Regions from separate parts of the Paenibacillus sp. 203 genome, predicted to be linked through region 1. Evidence: riboswitches for the same ligand, from Rfam matches in the RefSeq annotation. Region 1 holds a riboswitch; each other region holds the start of a gene.

Region 1 (4,720 bases):
AAGATTGGGACAGGCTGGATCCGGCGGGACGTCAGGAAGTCAATGAAGCTTTGGCAGAAGACTTATTTTATGCACTGGGTACAGAGCCCACAATCACTGTAGGGAGTGGCGTTGTGATCTATGAGCCGGAGCAGCATCGCATCTATGTACTTATTGGGGACGAGGAGCTGACGTCAGTCCCTTTGATTTGAGGTCCGTCTTATGGATTTATCAACGGGGCCGTGGTAATATGTACACCAATATATCGTAGTTTTGGCCGTATTTAAGCGGTCGAAAGGCTTCCGTATAAACGGGGAGGAGTTCGTAACATGCCTTTTACACAAGAAGAGATTGAAGCACATCTGGAGAAACTGGAGGGCTGGGAACTGGAGGAAGGACGTTGGATCGTCCGAAAATATAATTTTTCCAGTTTTATGAAAGGGATTGCATTCGTGGATGAAGTTGCCGCTATATCTGAAGCATTCAATCATCATCCATTTATTACGATTGATTATAAGACCGTGACTCTGCGTTTGACCTCTTGGGACGACGGCGGTATTATGGCCGTGGATATTAAGGAAGCCCAACAATATAATGAAGCTTTTGAAAAAATGCGCAGCAGTCATTGAGCTTGTAATGATCTGTCGTATGATGATAAAAGCGCCTTCGCTATACAACATTGTGGTTGTATGCCGAAGGCGCTTTTATCATAGAATCTGGGTTGGGTGCTCGGGACGATATACCATACAATAAAATGGTTTTTTGCCATCAGGAGTCTGGCGTTCATAGGTATCTGTAAGCTCAAATCCAGCCGCCTTATAGGCCCGGATAGCGCGCCCATTCCAAGTGAGCACCTCTAGATCAATTTCATTCTTCGGGTTGCGTCGTTGAGCTTCCTCTGCAATGGCACGGACAAAATCAGAGCCTTTGCCATGTCCGCATCTGTCAGGATGCATTCCAAGACCTAGCCGGGTCACACCGATCATAGGAAAATATTGAGCAAATCCCGTCAGTTTGTTCTCTTTATCCAGTACGGCAACATATTGCTCTTGGCGAAGCGTGGGACTTCCAAATTCGACTTCAAGCGCCTTCATTTGTTCCCAGGGGAGCCAACCGTATATGTTATAAGGTGGATCATAGTGCCACTCACAGATTGCAGCGGCTTGATGCTCGTCCATCGGTACGATCCGATAGTTGGATATTGAGGCCGGCATGTGTTCCATCCTCCTTTTACACAGGTACTTCAATCATTAACAACAGATTGTAGACAAGTTGCAGAGGAATGGCAAGCGTGTTTATTTCATACCTAAGTCGGGTATACATTCAATAAGAAGGAATTACTGCTCATATGCTCCCCCAGCGGTGACGGTAAAACCGACGATGTTCGCTACAATTGAAACCTTTTGAGGTCTCAGTTCGTCAGTAAAGATAATAATTGCTGATGTTGTGGACATAAAAAACCGCAATTCGATTCCGGCCAGAATCAAATTGCGGCTAGGGTTAGCTTGCTGTGCGTTAGTTATTCTACGTTATCGTCATCAGGAATGTCTGAAGCTACAGAATGGTAAGCGTCTGTGCTCATAATTCTTTTTGCACCGACATAGCGGTTAGCGTAATAATTTTCGTTCAGTGAGCTAACTACTACACCACGTGAAGTCGAGGAGTGGGCAAATTTCCCCTCACCTACGAAGATACCTACATGGGAAATGCCTCTTCCTGTGGTGTTGAAGAACACCAGGTCCCCAGGTCTCATTTCATCGCGGGATACAGAAGATCCCATTTTGAATTGTGATCCGGATTGATGCGGAAGTTTAATTCCCAGTTTGTTGTATACGTACATTGTGAAGCCGGAGCAATCGAATCCCTCGAGTGTAGTGCCTCCGCTTCTGTAGTTCGTTCCTTTGGCATCTTGGATGACCTGGTCCATCTTAGAGTCTGCATATGCACTGCCGCCACCGAATGTAAAAGATGTAAAGGCAATGGCAAGACCCATAGCTGCGATCGTTAGCTTCTTCTTCAAAAAAAATATACCCCTTCCAATGCCTGCGAGGTTAGCTTAAGGATTCGGTAGAAGGTTCCCCTATGACCACTCTGTTGCGAGATCAATTCACCCAAACTGGTTCCCCCGCTTCCTAGGTGCCAGGAATTAGGCTTAACTTAAGATGTGCACCTTGGAGAGCAGTATTCACAATAACGTTATTTTTGAGATAAAGGTTACAATAAAGATTACAAAGTTGTTACTATCAGTTCACTGCGATTATTGTAACAAAGACGGCTGGCTTTGGCAAATGTTTCATTGCAAAAAGTTACAAAAAAAATCTGCTCCTAATGTCCCAGGAACAGATCTTGTTAACAGTATTCAGTTATGTGTCGTTTGCGCGGGTATGAATCATGTTTTTCGACAGACGGAAATGAAGTAAAAAACATAAAGGCAGGGCTTAGCTTCTACTAGAGATATCGGTATGCCATAGTCTGTACTGCGAACTGATATGCCACAGCCTGACCAGACTAGTAACAAAATGATACGATTGCTGGAGAATGAGCGCCAGCATGCCAGTCCAAATCATCGCCACGGTGCCAAATAGACCGAAGACCAGCAGCACACAAGCACCGAGCAAAAGGGATATACCGACAGCTGGGAGGAGCTGGCGAAAGAAGGCGAGCAGGGACGATAGTATGGCGTGACCACCGACAGTACCCAGTTGCATATACAGGATGCACTGCCGAATGAACCATCCGTATGCCATCCATCCAATGACATAGGGCAATAAATGCAGCAGATAAGAGGAAGATTGAAGTGCTCCTGCTACAATAGGGTAGAGTCTCGGTACTACCCAAAAGGCGGGAAGCAGCAGCAGTCCCAACTCGATGGTGTAATACAACAGCGACGACATGCCATGGCGTTTCATACCCTTGAAAAAGGACAGGCTTTGCGGTTCAGTCGCATCGGTATGCAGACTTTGATATATTCCGGCTCTAATGAAGGGAGTGATCAGTATGCGTAGTACAGTCGCCCCTAGTAGTATCCACAAATACACATGTACTTCCCGGCTGTCCATCAGAGCAATCTGACTCTCCATCCAAAATAAGGTCTGTCCCAGTTCGTTTTGACCCTGATCAGGATAACGGAGCAATAGCGGGATAACGGCAGACTGCACCAGCCGATAGAGAAACACCCCCCACAGTAGTCGATACAGAAATAAAATGATAACGATATAGAATCGTATGCGCACCAGCGCCCAGCCCTCTTTTATAACAGTCCGCATCTATAGACACCTCACCATGACAGACTTCCAAGCAGTGTCTCCAACAGCTTGGTTACACTAACACTCCAACGGGTTTGTTGCTTTTCGTCCAATTCGGCCTTTAGGCTATTGTTAATATGCTTGTTCTCCAGTGCAATGGTATATAGGGGATCAAGGGTTACATAGGAAACGGGAGAAGTACTTTTGATCCGAAAAGTTGTGCTTTTGCCCGCGCCGTCCCAAGCCTTGAATATCGTGGTACCATCCTTGAAGGTAAATTGGACAGGGATCTTGGGATAATCCGCCCCTTTTTTGCTGACCGTCACGACTGCTTCATATCCATTCTCCAGCTTGTGGTTTGTGATGTGATCCACTGAAAAGTCCGCCATCTGGCCGTCATATACATACTGTTCAAAATAGTGGCTCCATGAGCGTCCGGTGACTCTCTCCACGATACGTTGAAAATCCATTGAGGACGGATGCTTAAATCGGTACGTCTGGACGTAGGTCCGCATAATGCGATCCATTTTTTTCATACCCACCTGACGTTCAATGCCCCGTAGTACCAGCTTGCCTCGAGAGTAGGCATTTTGCGCATACTCAGCAGCTGAGCCATACTTCCATGACTCACGGTTTAGCGGCTGTGGGGAAGCTACCTGTCCCGATTGTAATGGCAGGTTGGGGGTAAGCCCATATTCTTGCTCCATAAGCCGCTCCTCTGCATAGGAGGTGAAGCCTTCATCCAGCCACGGCTCCTCAAATTCATTATTGGCTACCATTCCGTAGAAATATTGATGTCCAATCTCATGAACTAATGTCCGTTCCAGACTATAGCCAGGATTCAGATTACCCGCAGCAGCGGCCGTGATGAGTGTCGGATACTCCATACCGCCGGCTCCATTGCCTGATTTGGGTGGAACCACGATGGATAGGGTGGAATATGGATAAGGCCCGTACCATTTGCTGTAGTACGAAAGGGCGGCCTTCGCTGCGCTCATATAGCGCCCTTTGAGCTCCTTGTGCGACGGGTCAAGGTAGAGCTTGATTTTGACACCAGGGACTTCAGCAGAAGAAAAGGGTTCTTCTACGGTTACAAAGTTGGGTGAAGCGGACCAGGCAAAATCGTGTACATCATCGGCATAAAATTGATATATTTTTTGGCCGTTCTGTCGGACGGCACCACGGGTGGGAAATCCGGTCGCTGCTACGATATGAGTTTCAGGCACCCGAATCCGTACGCTGTAAATTCCAAAATCGGCATAAAACTCGGAGTTACCATGATACTGGTGGAGGTTCCAGCCCTCCTCGGCGCGTCCACGCTGTCCTTCAGTCTCGTAGACGCTGAGCTTCGGGAACCATTGCCCTGCCATTACAAAATCATCTGTCGCACCCATACGAGCGAAGATGGCGGGCAGTTTTACCTCAAACTTCATATATAATGTGATTTCTTCGCCACCTCGTACCGGCTTGGGTAGACGCACCTTCACGAGCGAACG
Region 2 (4,720 bases), on a different contig from region 1:
TGTACGTGACAAAAAAGCAGACGCCGGTATTGTCGGGTCTGCCATTCATGAAGCCGGACTGCGTTGCATTCCGCTATTTGATGATCATTTGGAGCTCGTTGTTCCCATTGGACATGAATTAACCGTCAAGACAGGAACGGCCTCGATGAAAGATCTGCAAGGATTGCCGATGATTATTTTCTCCAAAGGAACCTGGTACCGCAGTCTGACGGATGACTTGTTCCAGCGCAGCGGCATCATGCCGGATATCCGTATGGAAATCGACTCCTTCGAGGCAATTGTACGCCTGCTTCCAACCTGTAAGGCTTCTGCCTTGCTGCCCAAATCCTATTTGCGTAGCGAACTATTACGGGATAATGGACTCACTGCATTATACTTGCCCGATTTGAAGGAGACACGCCGAACGACCTCCCTCATTTACTCGGAGACGACCGATCTCGGTCCGACAGCACGACGCTGGATTAGCGAGACACGTGCGTCGTTTGCAGGCTACCGTATGGTGTAGAGGGTTTAATCCTCTTCATTAACATTAACAACCTCATCCTCAAAGCGACCGATATTGTCATTCGAGCCGATGATGACCATGATATCGTCTGCTTTTAGCCGATCCATAGCCGTCGGTGCGATCAGGATACCGTTCGCTGTATGAAGCGCCACGACGCTACAACCAAAGCGGGTACGGGCATTTAGCTCTGCTAGCGTTTTGCCATTCAGACATGCAGGTACATTGAGTTCCACAATACTGTATTCCTTAGACAACTCCAAATAATCGAGCAAATTAGGCGTGACTAGCTGGTGAGCCACCCGGATACCCATATCCCGTTCTGGATAAATAATCCGGTCCACACCGAGCTTTTCTAACGCACGCCCGTGCAGCACAGATATGGCTTTGGCTACAACTTTTTTCACACCCAGCTCCTTCAGCAAAATGGCGGTGAGGATGCTTACCTGAATGTCATCACCAATAGCAACAATGCCACAATCGAAATTACGGATGCCCAGTGATCGCAACGAATCTTCATCGGTAGCGTCCGCCACGACAGTATGTGTCAACATCTCACTCATACTGTCCACAACATCCTCATTCCGGTCAATGCCTAGCACCTCGCACCCCATATCAACCAATTGCAAAGCCAGGCTTGAGCCGAACCGCCCCAAGCCAATAACTACAAACTGCTGCGTTTTCATATCTACTCGAAAACTCCCTTATCCTATAATCATTTTGCCTTCCGGATGACGATACAATTCTTTACCCTTTTTCGGCCCCAGTGCATAAGCTAGCGTGAGTGGCCCCAGTCTACCTGCAAACATCGTCAGGGTAATCACCAACTTTCCTATGACTGTCAAATCAGGTGTAAGCCCCATCGACAGCCCCACCGTACCAAACGCAGACACCGTCTCAAACAAGATCATCAGAAAATGATGATCTTCGGTTGCCGACAAAATCATGGTCACCCCGATCACGAACAGCAACCCCAGCAGTGTAATGGTCAAAGCCTTGTAAATTCGTCCCTGCGCAAGTCGGTACTTGAACAGTACAATATCTTCCCGCCCCCGCAGCATCGAAATCACCGCTCCAATGAGCAGGGCGAATGTTGTGGTCTTAATCCCGCCTCCAGTGGAACCAGGAGAAGCCCCAATAAACATGAGTATGATGATAAAAAACTGCGTAGCCTGCCGCAAGCCTGCGATGTCCAGCGTATTGGCACCTGCGGTACGGGGAGTAACGGACTGGAATAAAGATCCCAGTAGCTTACCACCCCAATCAAGCGAGCCAAGAGTCCTTGGATTCGTAAACTCAAATACAAAAATCACGAGCGTGCCGACTACAATCATTGCGCCCGTCATGCTGAGTACCACCTTGGTATGCAAGGACAGTCTCTTGCGCTTGCGATATTCTGCCAGGTCTGACATCACTACAAAACCAATGCCGCCAGAAATAATTAGAAACATTGCGGTAAAATTAACAATCGGATCATATACATAACCTGTCAAGCTGCGAAATTCACCGAATAAATCAAAACCAGCATTGTTAAACATGGAGATGGCATGCCAGATTCCAAAATAAATCGCCCTGCCTACGGGCATATCAAAGGACCAGCGAACCGAGAATATCGTAGCGCATACGCCTTCAATAACCAGTGAGTACAGCAATACCTTACGGATTAACCCGACAATTCCCTCTACAGAAGTCTGATTCATCGCTTCCTGCAAAATGAGGCGCTCCCGCAAGGAAATCCGACGTTTGAACACCAGCGCGATCAAGGTAGCCATAGTCATAAAGCCGAGACCGCCAATCTGAATGAGTGCAGCGATGACGACTTGACCAAAGGTTGTGAAAAAGGTCCCTGTATCCTTAACGACAAGCCCTGTTACACACGTCGCGGACGCGGCAGTAAACAAAGCGTCTATAAACGCAAGTGGCTTTCCTGTTGTATTGGAGATCGGCAGCATTAACAATAAGCTACCTATTAGAATGATAATGGCAAAGCCCGCAACGAATATCTGCGGTGGAGAAAGCCGAAGCCAGCTTGCATTGGGATTCATCTATTCATCACTTCTCTCCTAATCCTTAAAACTATAAATCAGTGATTTAATACGGTGTAAGCTCGCTACGCGTTCCATTTGATCTTTCGATCGTCGTTGCCCCTGAATTTTTTGATTTTTCCAAACCTTAGTTAACTATAATTAGCATTCCCTGAATACAGGAAGAATGCATGTCAAGCACTACTCGGCCCCCTGTGCTATTGGCGGGCAGTAGCGAAGGGGGCAGAATTGTTCTGAAGAAGCGAAGCGTTTGCCTTTATCTCCGGATTTTAACCATTAAAGGGGGTATACAATAAAAAAATCCGGGGATAACAGCAATCGGAAGAATAATCTGCACCCGCAGCGGTCTAACCAATCCAAACACTTTTATACGCACAAAAAAAGACACCGGAAAACCGAGTGCCTGACTTGGTTCCTGCTCATAGCCTACGAGGTTAGCTGACGGATTCGGGCAGCACAGTATGCCCTATTTACACTTCCGATCCAGCAGGATCGGTTGTAAAATTCACCCCAGTAACATGGTTCCCCCGTTTTCCCATAGAAATTCGGCTCAACTGTATATCATTACCTATGTATTTCATAGGCATTGCCTCAAGATTATAATCCTTCTATATCCAGATCACAAAACCGATTTCGCCGAAAAAACGTGAAATTGGCTTTATTTTGCGAATGGGCATCGTTTAATCGCAGCTTATCTAATTTTATTGGAACTTTAAAGTGCTTTCACTCTATTTTCATGAATATCGCTTGTCTGTTGGCGCGAACCTGTGCAGTATGATATCTTTAATGGATGTTCTTATTTACAGATTAAGGAGGAAACTCATGAATCCTATCGGGAAACCGGTCGTGCTCACGGCCAACTTCAAAAAATTAGGCTTGCTGGGCGGGATTGGCCTGATTTGCTTTTTTATCTTTCAATTGCTTATTCCCTCGCTTAGCAATCCGAGTCCAGAATCAGTAATGAACGCAAAGGTCATCAGCAAACAAGAAGCGGTCATACACGCATTGGACTTCGCCCGCTCCGAGCTGGGCTATACTGAATCACAGCCTGAGGAGCCTGTCGTGACCTATCAGGCCGAAACAGATTTGTACGGTTATTTATCTAGAGAAAAACTACTTCAACAGTACGACCGTACATGGAAAAAAAGTTACCCTTACGAAACCTTTCGGGTCGATCTGCCTGAATCCTCAGCGAAGAGTAAACTGCAAATTCATGTGGATTTATCCACTGGCAAGGTCGTTAGCTTTAAACGGATCACCTCCAGCACCAATTACACACAGGCTGATATTTCTACGGATGAACAAGCACGTAACAGGCTTGTACGTGTGGCTGAGGACGGCATGACGCTCGAAGCCAAGGAGCAGGCGGCCGCAGTATGGGTCAAGCGCTTTGGCTTTAAGCCGTCGGATTTGAAGCTTGCGACCACTGAACAAGAAGGCGGATTAAAGTATACCGTAGACGATAAAAAAATCGGCGCCTCGGTACTTACACTGGCTTTTACTTTTGAAGACGGTGATGTTCGCTCCTTCACCCAAAGCTTTTCGGCCCCGTCGTCCTATACCGATTATATCGAAAAGCAAACATTTTGGGCGAATTTGATGACCTATGCGGGTTATGCCCTATTTAGCTTTGTACTGGGTGTACTTGCCATTGTGTATGCGTCACTCACCCGACGACATACTTCATTTGTACGCGGCATTGTTCTATCCGTTGTATACTTTATTGCTAGTATAGCTGGGACCATGAACATGCTGCCTTTATTGCAAGCAGAAGCAGGCGGTAAGGGCATGCTTATATTTCTTATGGTTTTCCAGATTGGTGTTACCTTTTTCATGGCTGTAGCGCTCTACTTCTCCTTGGTCGGCGGTGACGGGCTTATGCGTCAGGTTGGACTGAATGCATGGCCGCGTGCAAAAGAGCCGGGCTACGGGTTGTATGTGCTTCGCAGTATGTATGTTGGCTACTTGTGGGCCTTTATTTTACTCGGGGTACAATCCATCTTATTCTTTATACTGGAGCGCACATTTAATACATTCTCCACCACAGATGCCACACAATCCCCTTACAATATGGCTTATCCATGGCTACTGCCGATTATGGCGTGGATGGCAGGTATTGGAGAAGAGACTGTCTACCGTCTGTTTGGTATTCCGATGGTCAAAAAAATAGTGA
Region 3 (4,720 bases), on a different contig from region 1:
GTCCAGCATGTGTTTGCGTTGTTCCTTCATGATCAAACACCCCGTTCATCCATTCTCATTTTCTTCTTTACATGGTCAAAAATTCAGCAACAGGTCCCAATACGATGACGGGTAAAAAGGTCAACGCACCAATCAGCAGCACGACCCCGATCAGAATGGCTCCAAATAACTTGTTGTCCGTGCGCAGTGTCCCCGTCGTCACCGGAGTCGGTGCTTTGGCATTCAACGAAGCCGCCACAGCCAACAATGCAATCATAGATACATATCGTCCGAAGAACATAACCATCCCCGTCGTCATGTTCCAGAATACATTGTTATCCGAAAGACCTTCAAATCCCGAACCGTTATTTGCGGCAGATGACGCATATTCATAGAGCACCTGAGTCAACCCGTGATAGCCAGGGTTCGTGACCGCATCGTATCCCCAATGACTCATAAATGCAAGTGCAGTTGGGGCGAGAATGAGAAACGGATGTACCAAAATGGCAATCGCGATCAGCTTCATTTCCTTGCCTTCAATTTTCCTCCCCATAAATTCCGGAGTTCTCCCGACCATCAGTCCGCATATAAACACACCCAGAATCGCATACATCAGCATATTCATCAGTCCGACACCCTTGCCGCCAAAAATGACGTTTAGCATCATTTCTCCCAAAGCAGCCATGCCACCCAGTGGGGTTAGTGTATCATGCATATTATTGACTGAACCTGTCGTTGCCGCTGTTGTGACCGCAGTGAATAAAGCCGATTGTCCAATGCCGAAACGAACCTCTTTCCCTTCCATGCTTCCCTGAGAAGCATCCACACCCAGTGTCTGGATTAACGGATTACCTGTCTTCTCAGACACATACGTAATGGATAGAAAAATAAGAAACAATACCATCATGGAGCTAAAAATAATCCAGCCCTGCTTACGATTACGGGCAAACAATCCAAAGGTATACGGCAACGAAGCCGGCATTACCCACATTGCCAAAATTTCCAGCACGTTCGTCCAAGGACTTGGATTTTCAAAAGGATGCGCAGAGTTAGCTCCCGCATAACCACCCCCGTTTGTCCCCAAATGCTTGATGGACTCCAGAGAAGCAATGGGTCCCATAGAAATCTGCTGCTGTGTTCCGCTCAGCGTCGTAATATCCGCCGTAGGCTGTAGCGTCTGGGGCACCTTCAATCCAACCAGCACCAGCGTAAGCACAAAGGCCAGCGGCAGGAAAATTCTTATGATGGCTTTAATAAAATCTTGAAAGAAATTGCCCATTCCTTCACCGCGCCGCGTCAATCCTCTCATAAAAGCCGCAGCAACCGCAAAACCGGAAGCAGCCGAAGTGAACATCATCATCGTGACGAACGCCATCTGCGTCAGATACGTAAGCCCGCTTTCTCCGCTATAATGTTGGAGATTCGTATTCGTCATAAAGCTGATTACCGTATTAAAAGCTAGTGATGCTTCCATATTACTGTTTCCAGCCGGATTACCGGGAAGCATTCCCTGTAAACGCAACAGCAAGTAGCTGATTGCCACAAGCACGGCGTTCGTAGCAATGAAACTCATAACATACGTAGTCCAACGCATGCTCTCCATTTTCTTCAAGCCTACTACCTTATAAATCAGCTTTTCTGTTCTGCCAAAAATCCGATCCGTCCGATTGGGTTCATTCGAGAATACATGATACATATATGTACCCATTGGCTTTACCAAGAGCAGCAATATAACGATCACAATTCCAATTTGAAGCAGCTCCATCCTTTATTCCTCCTTCAAAATGCTCCTGCGTTTGGAACAACAGACCTGCTTCCAGAGCACCAATTGTGTGCACACGTTTGCGAAAACCTGCTACCTATGATGCTTTAATGTTCAGATCTGTTGTTCCCGCCCACTCTATCCCTACCAGTGACTAGAACTTTTCAGGGTTCAGGAGTGCGTAGATTAAATACATAAACACAATAGCCGTAAGCCCGAGTATAACGATCATCCTCTTCGTCCTCCTTTAGAGGTCTGCGCATCACACCAGCGTACAAACAGCAGTATCACTCCATAACTCACAGCCATGACGAGCAGCATGTATATATCCATCATGTTTATACCCTCCGTATCGGTCTTCAGATCGCCATTCTTATTTCATCATAAAATCATAAAACAACTATGTTATAAGTGCTTATCCGTTCAGCAGAAAACCCACCTCTCCGTTCAATGTGTAGATCACATGGTCCGCTCCCAATCCCCGATAAATTCCTTGTGGATTACAGCCGTGTGTAATAACATAGATCGATTCCGATGTTAGCGGCCGACATATTTGCAGGAAACGGCAAGTCAGATTCAAGCTGTTCTCAAACAAATACACACTACCAATTTCTTTTTTTGGAAAATTCCATTTTCCCGCTTGCATGGTATTGATGCGGACAATGTGCTCCACACCCATTTTTTTGAGCTGTCGTTCCTCCTGGGCGCTATTCGTCAGAACTGCAAACGCCAATTTTTTGTAAATAAGCAATTTCACAAAACTTCTGCCCGCTTCATTCGGTGCAGTGACAATAATTAACCGACCTTCCATCAGTAGCTCCTCTCCCGGTATAAAAAGACAACAAAAAGAAGCCGAAGGAAAAAGGCTTTCCTCCGGCTTCTGACATATCCATGATAAAATAAACCATGGCTGCACACGGCGGTTTGTTGCCTCTCCCTGTACGCTTACGAGGTTAGCTGTCGGATTCGGACGTGAGAGTCGCCCTATTTCTGGCACTTGACCGGAAAATTCACCCCATGAGACACACGGCAAGCCGTACAGTCTCGATTGGTTCCCCCGCTTTTGCAACTGCAAAATTCAGCGCTATAGACATTTCGTTGTTGCTTCATTCAAGTTAATTTGAAATTACGTCTTGAATCATACACCCGCGCATGGAAGACTGTAAAGCTCAACTGCGGGGTTATAAATCGGCCTTTAGAGCATAGAAGATTAATAATAACGCTTACAATGCAACTATGCTTCTCACAGCTCATTCAATCTCTGTTTTTCATCCCTTTTTGAAAATGACAAGCATGTCAATATTGGCGTAGGGTAGAGCGTTTTTGGCCTTTTTTTGTAAAAAGAGAAGAAAATACGCTATATGTACCAGCTAAGCACCGATTGAACCCGCTTTTATAAGAAGAAACACCTTAATTCGCTCCATTTGCGGTGCGATTTACTGTTTTGAACAAAATACGATTTTACAGCGGCAGAAGGCTTAATACAGCTTTTCCAGACTTGCAACCTCACTTTGAATTGCTTACAATTTAATTGCTGAATATTGAATAAGGAGAGATACTATGACCGTTTATGAATATGATGCGCAAACCCTGCAAGGGAAACCAATTCCGTTATCCACATATAAAGGGAATGTTCTGCTTATTGTGAACACAGCCAGCAAATGCGGGTTAACCCCCCAATACAAAGCGTTACAAGAGCTATATGACCAGTACCATGAACTGGGGCTCGAAATTTTGGGATTTCCCAGCAACCAATTCGCCAAACAAGAGCCAGGGTCCAGCGAGGAGATTTCCGAGTTTTGCCAGATCAATTATGGTGTTACCTTTCCGATGTTCGCCAAGACAGATGTCAATGGCGATCAAGCGCACCCCTTATTTCGCTACCTGACCCAAACAGCTCCGGGGGTATTAGGGTCCAAAGCGATCAAATGGAATTTTACTAAATTCTTAATTACACGAGAAGGTAACGTATTTAAGCGCTATGCACCGCAAACCACTCCAGATAAGTTGGCGGGAGATATAGAGAAGCTTTTGCAGCAAAACTGATATTCTTCTTTATCACAGTTATTAAAACAAAAAAAGCATCCCTTCACGTAAAGCGTGTCAGGATGCTTTTTTTAACTAGGTCTTGCATATAATGCGGTCGAGAGGACTCGAACCTCCACGGGCGTACGCCCACTACCCCCTCAAGATAGCGTGTCTGCCATTCCACCACGACCGCAAATCATAATGTATTGAGGCAACAGATTTATTATACTCTCTCATCAACTATTTGTAAACACAAATATAATAATTATTTTATATGTTATTTTATCTAACATATATGAGCGATAATAATATTTAATTTGACAAAAAGGCTACTAAAATGTAAATATATATTACATACATTTCGAATTTTTTCGTTATCCCTAAGTAAAGAGTAAAATAATATAACATAAGGATTCACTTCGAGGAGGCGAACCGCCCTGCATAAAGGCAACCGTTTGCTGAACTATGCATTATTGTTGGACCCTTCCCTACCTGTTGGTGGCTTCACCCGTTTTAACGGACTGGAGAAACTATTCCGCAACGGACATTTGAACAGTCTACAAGACTTGGAACATTACATGCTGAATGATTTGTATCCTCAATTTACAACCGTTGACGGCATGGCTATCAAAAGTCTGTATGTCGCCATCCAGCAGAATGACGGTTGGCGGATCGCTCTCATTGATAAGATGCTGCATACCCAACGTCCCTCCTTGCAGCATGTGAAGGAGTTGCGTCTATCCGGTCAGCGTCTACTTAAGCTCGCTAAGGCTCTTTATCCTTGGCTTGAATTTGACCAGTTGGAATCCATACTCATTCAATACAATGCAATTGGCACACTCGCTACCGTTCACACCTGGATTAACTTCCTTCTCGTAAACGATGTAGAACAGACCGTTCACGGCTATCTTGGCGCAGCGGTGTCCTTCTGTGTGGAAGATGCCTTCAAAC

The links. A riboswitch is a leader RNA that binds a small molecule or an ion and turns the genes downstream of it on or off. The one in region 1 is predicted to bind cyclic di-AMP.
Region 2: another riboswitch for cyclic di-AMP. It lies ahead of WA407_RS15745 (TrkH family potassium uptake protein); the one in region 1 lies ahead of WA407_RS25860 (C40 family peptidase).
Region 3: another riboswitch for cyclic di-AMP. It lies ahead of WA407_RS10960 (hypothetical protein); the one in region 1 lies ahead of WA407_RS25860 (C40 family peptidase).

Annotation. Positions count from the first base shown of each region.
Region 1 is NZ_JAXCHD010000024.1:18,773-23,492, forward strand. It holds gene WA407_RS25845 (hypothetical protein) at 1-191, shown strand, start outside; gene WA407_RS25850 (4a-hydroxytetrahydrobiopterin dehydratase) at 309-608, shown strand; gene WA407_RS25855 (GNAT family N-acetyltransferase) at 687-1,193, opposite strand; gene WA407_RS25860 (C40 family peptidase) at 1,499-1,999, opposite strand; cyclic di-AMP (ydaO/yuaA leader) riboswitch at 2,005-2,142, opposite strand; gene WA407_RS25865 (hypothetical protein) at 2,418-3,245, opposite strand; gene WA407_RS25870 (M1 family metallopeptidase) at 3,257-4,720, opposite strand, start outside.
Region 2 is NZ_JAXCHD010000006.1:172,249-176,968, reverse strand. It holds gene WA407_RS15755 (LysR family transcriptional regulator) at 1-505, shown strand, start outside; gene WA407_RS15750 (potassium channel family protein) at 511-1,188, opposite strand; gene WA407_RS15745 (TrkH family potassium uptake protein) at 1,207-2,547, opposite strand; cyclic di-AMP (ydaO/yuaA leader) riboswitch at 2,956-3,108, opposite strand; gene WA407_RS15740 (CPBP family intramembrane glutamic endopeptidase) at 3,370-4,720, shown strand, end outside.
Region 3 is NZ_JAXCHD010000004.1:330,762-335,481, reverse strand. It holds gene kdpB (potassium-transporting ATPase subunit KdpB) at 1-30, opposite strand, end outside; gene kdpA (potassium-transporting ATPase subunit KdpA) at 68-1,744, opposite strand; gene WA407_RS26740 (potassium-transporting ATPase subunit F) at 1,896-1,973, opposite strand; gene WA407_RS10960 (hypothetical protein) at 2,157-2,552, opposite strand; cyclic di-AMP (ydaO/yuaA leader) riboswitch at 2,668-2,835, opposite strand; gene WA407_RS10955 (glutathione peroxidase) at 3,302-3,787, shown strand; tRNA gene WA407_RS10950 (tRNA-Leu) at 3,880-3,962, opposite strand; gene WA407_RS10945 (urease accessory protein UreF) at 4,225-4,720, shown strand, end outside.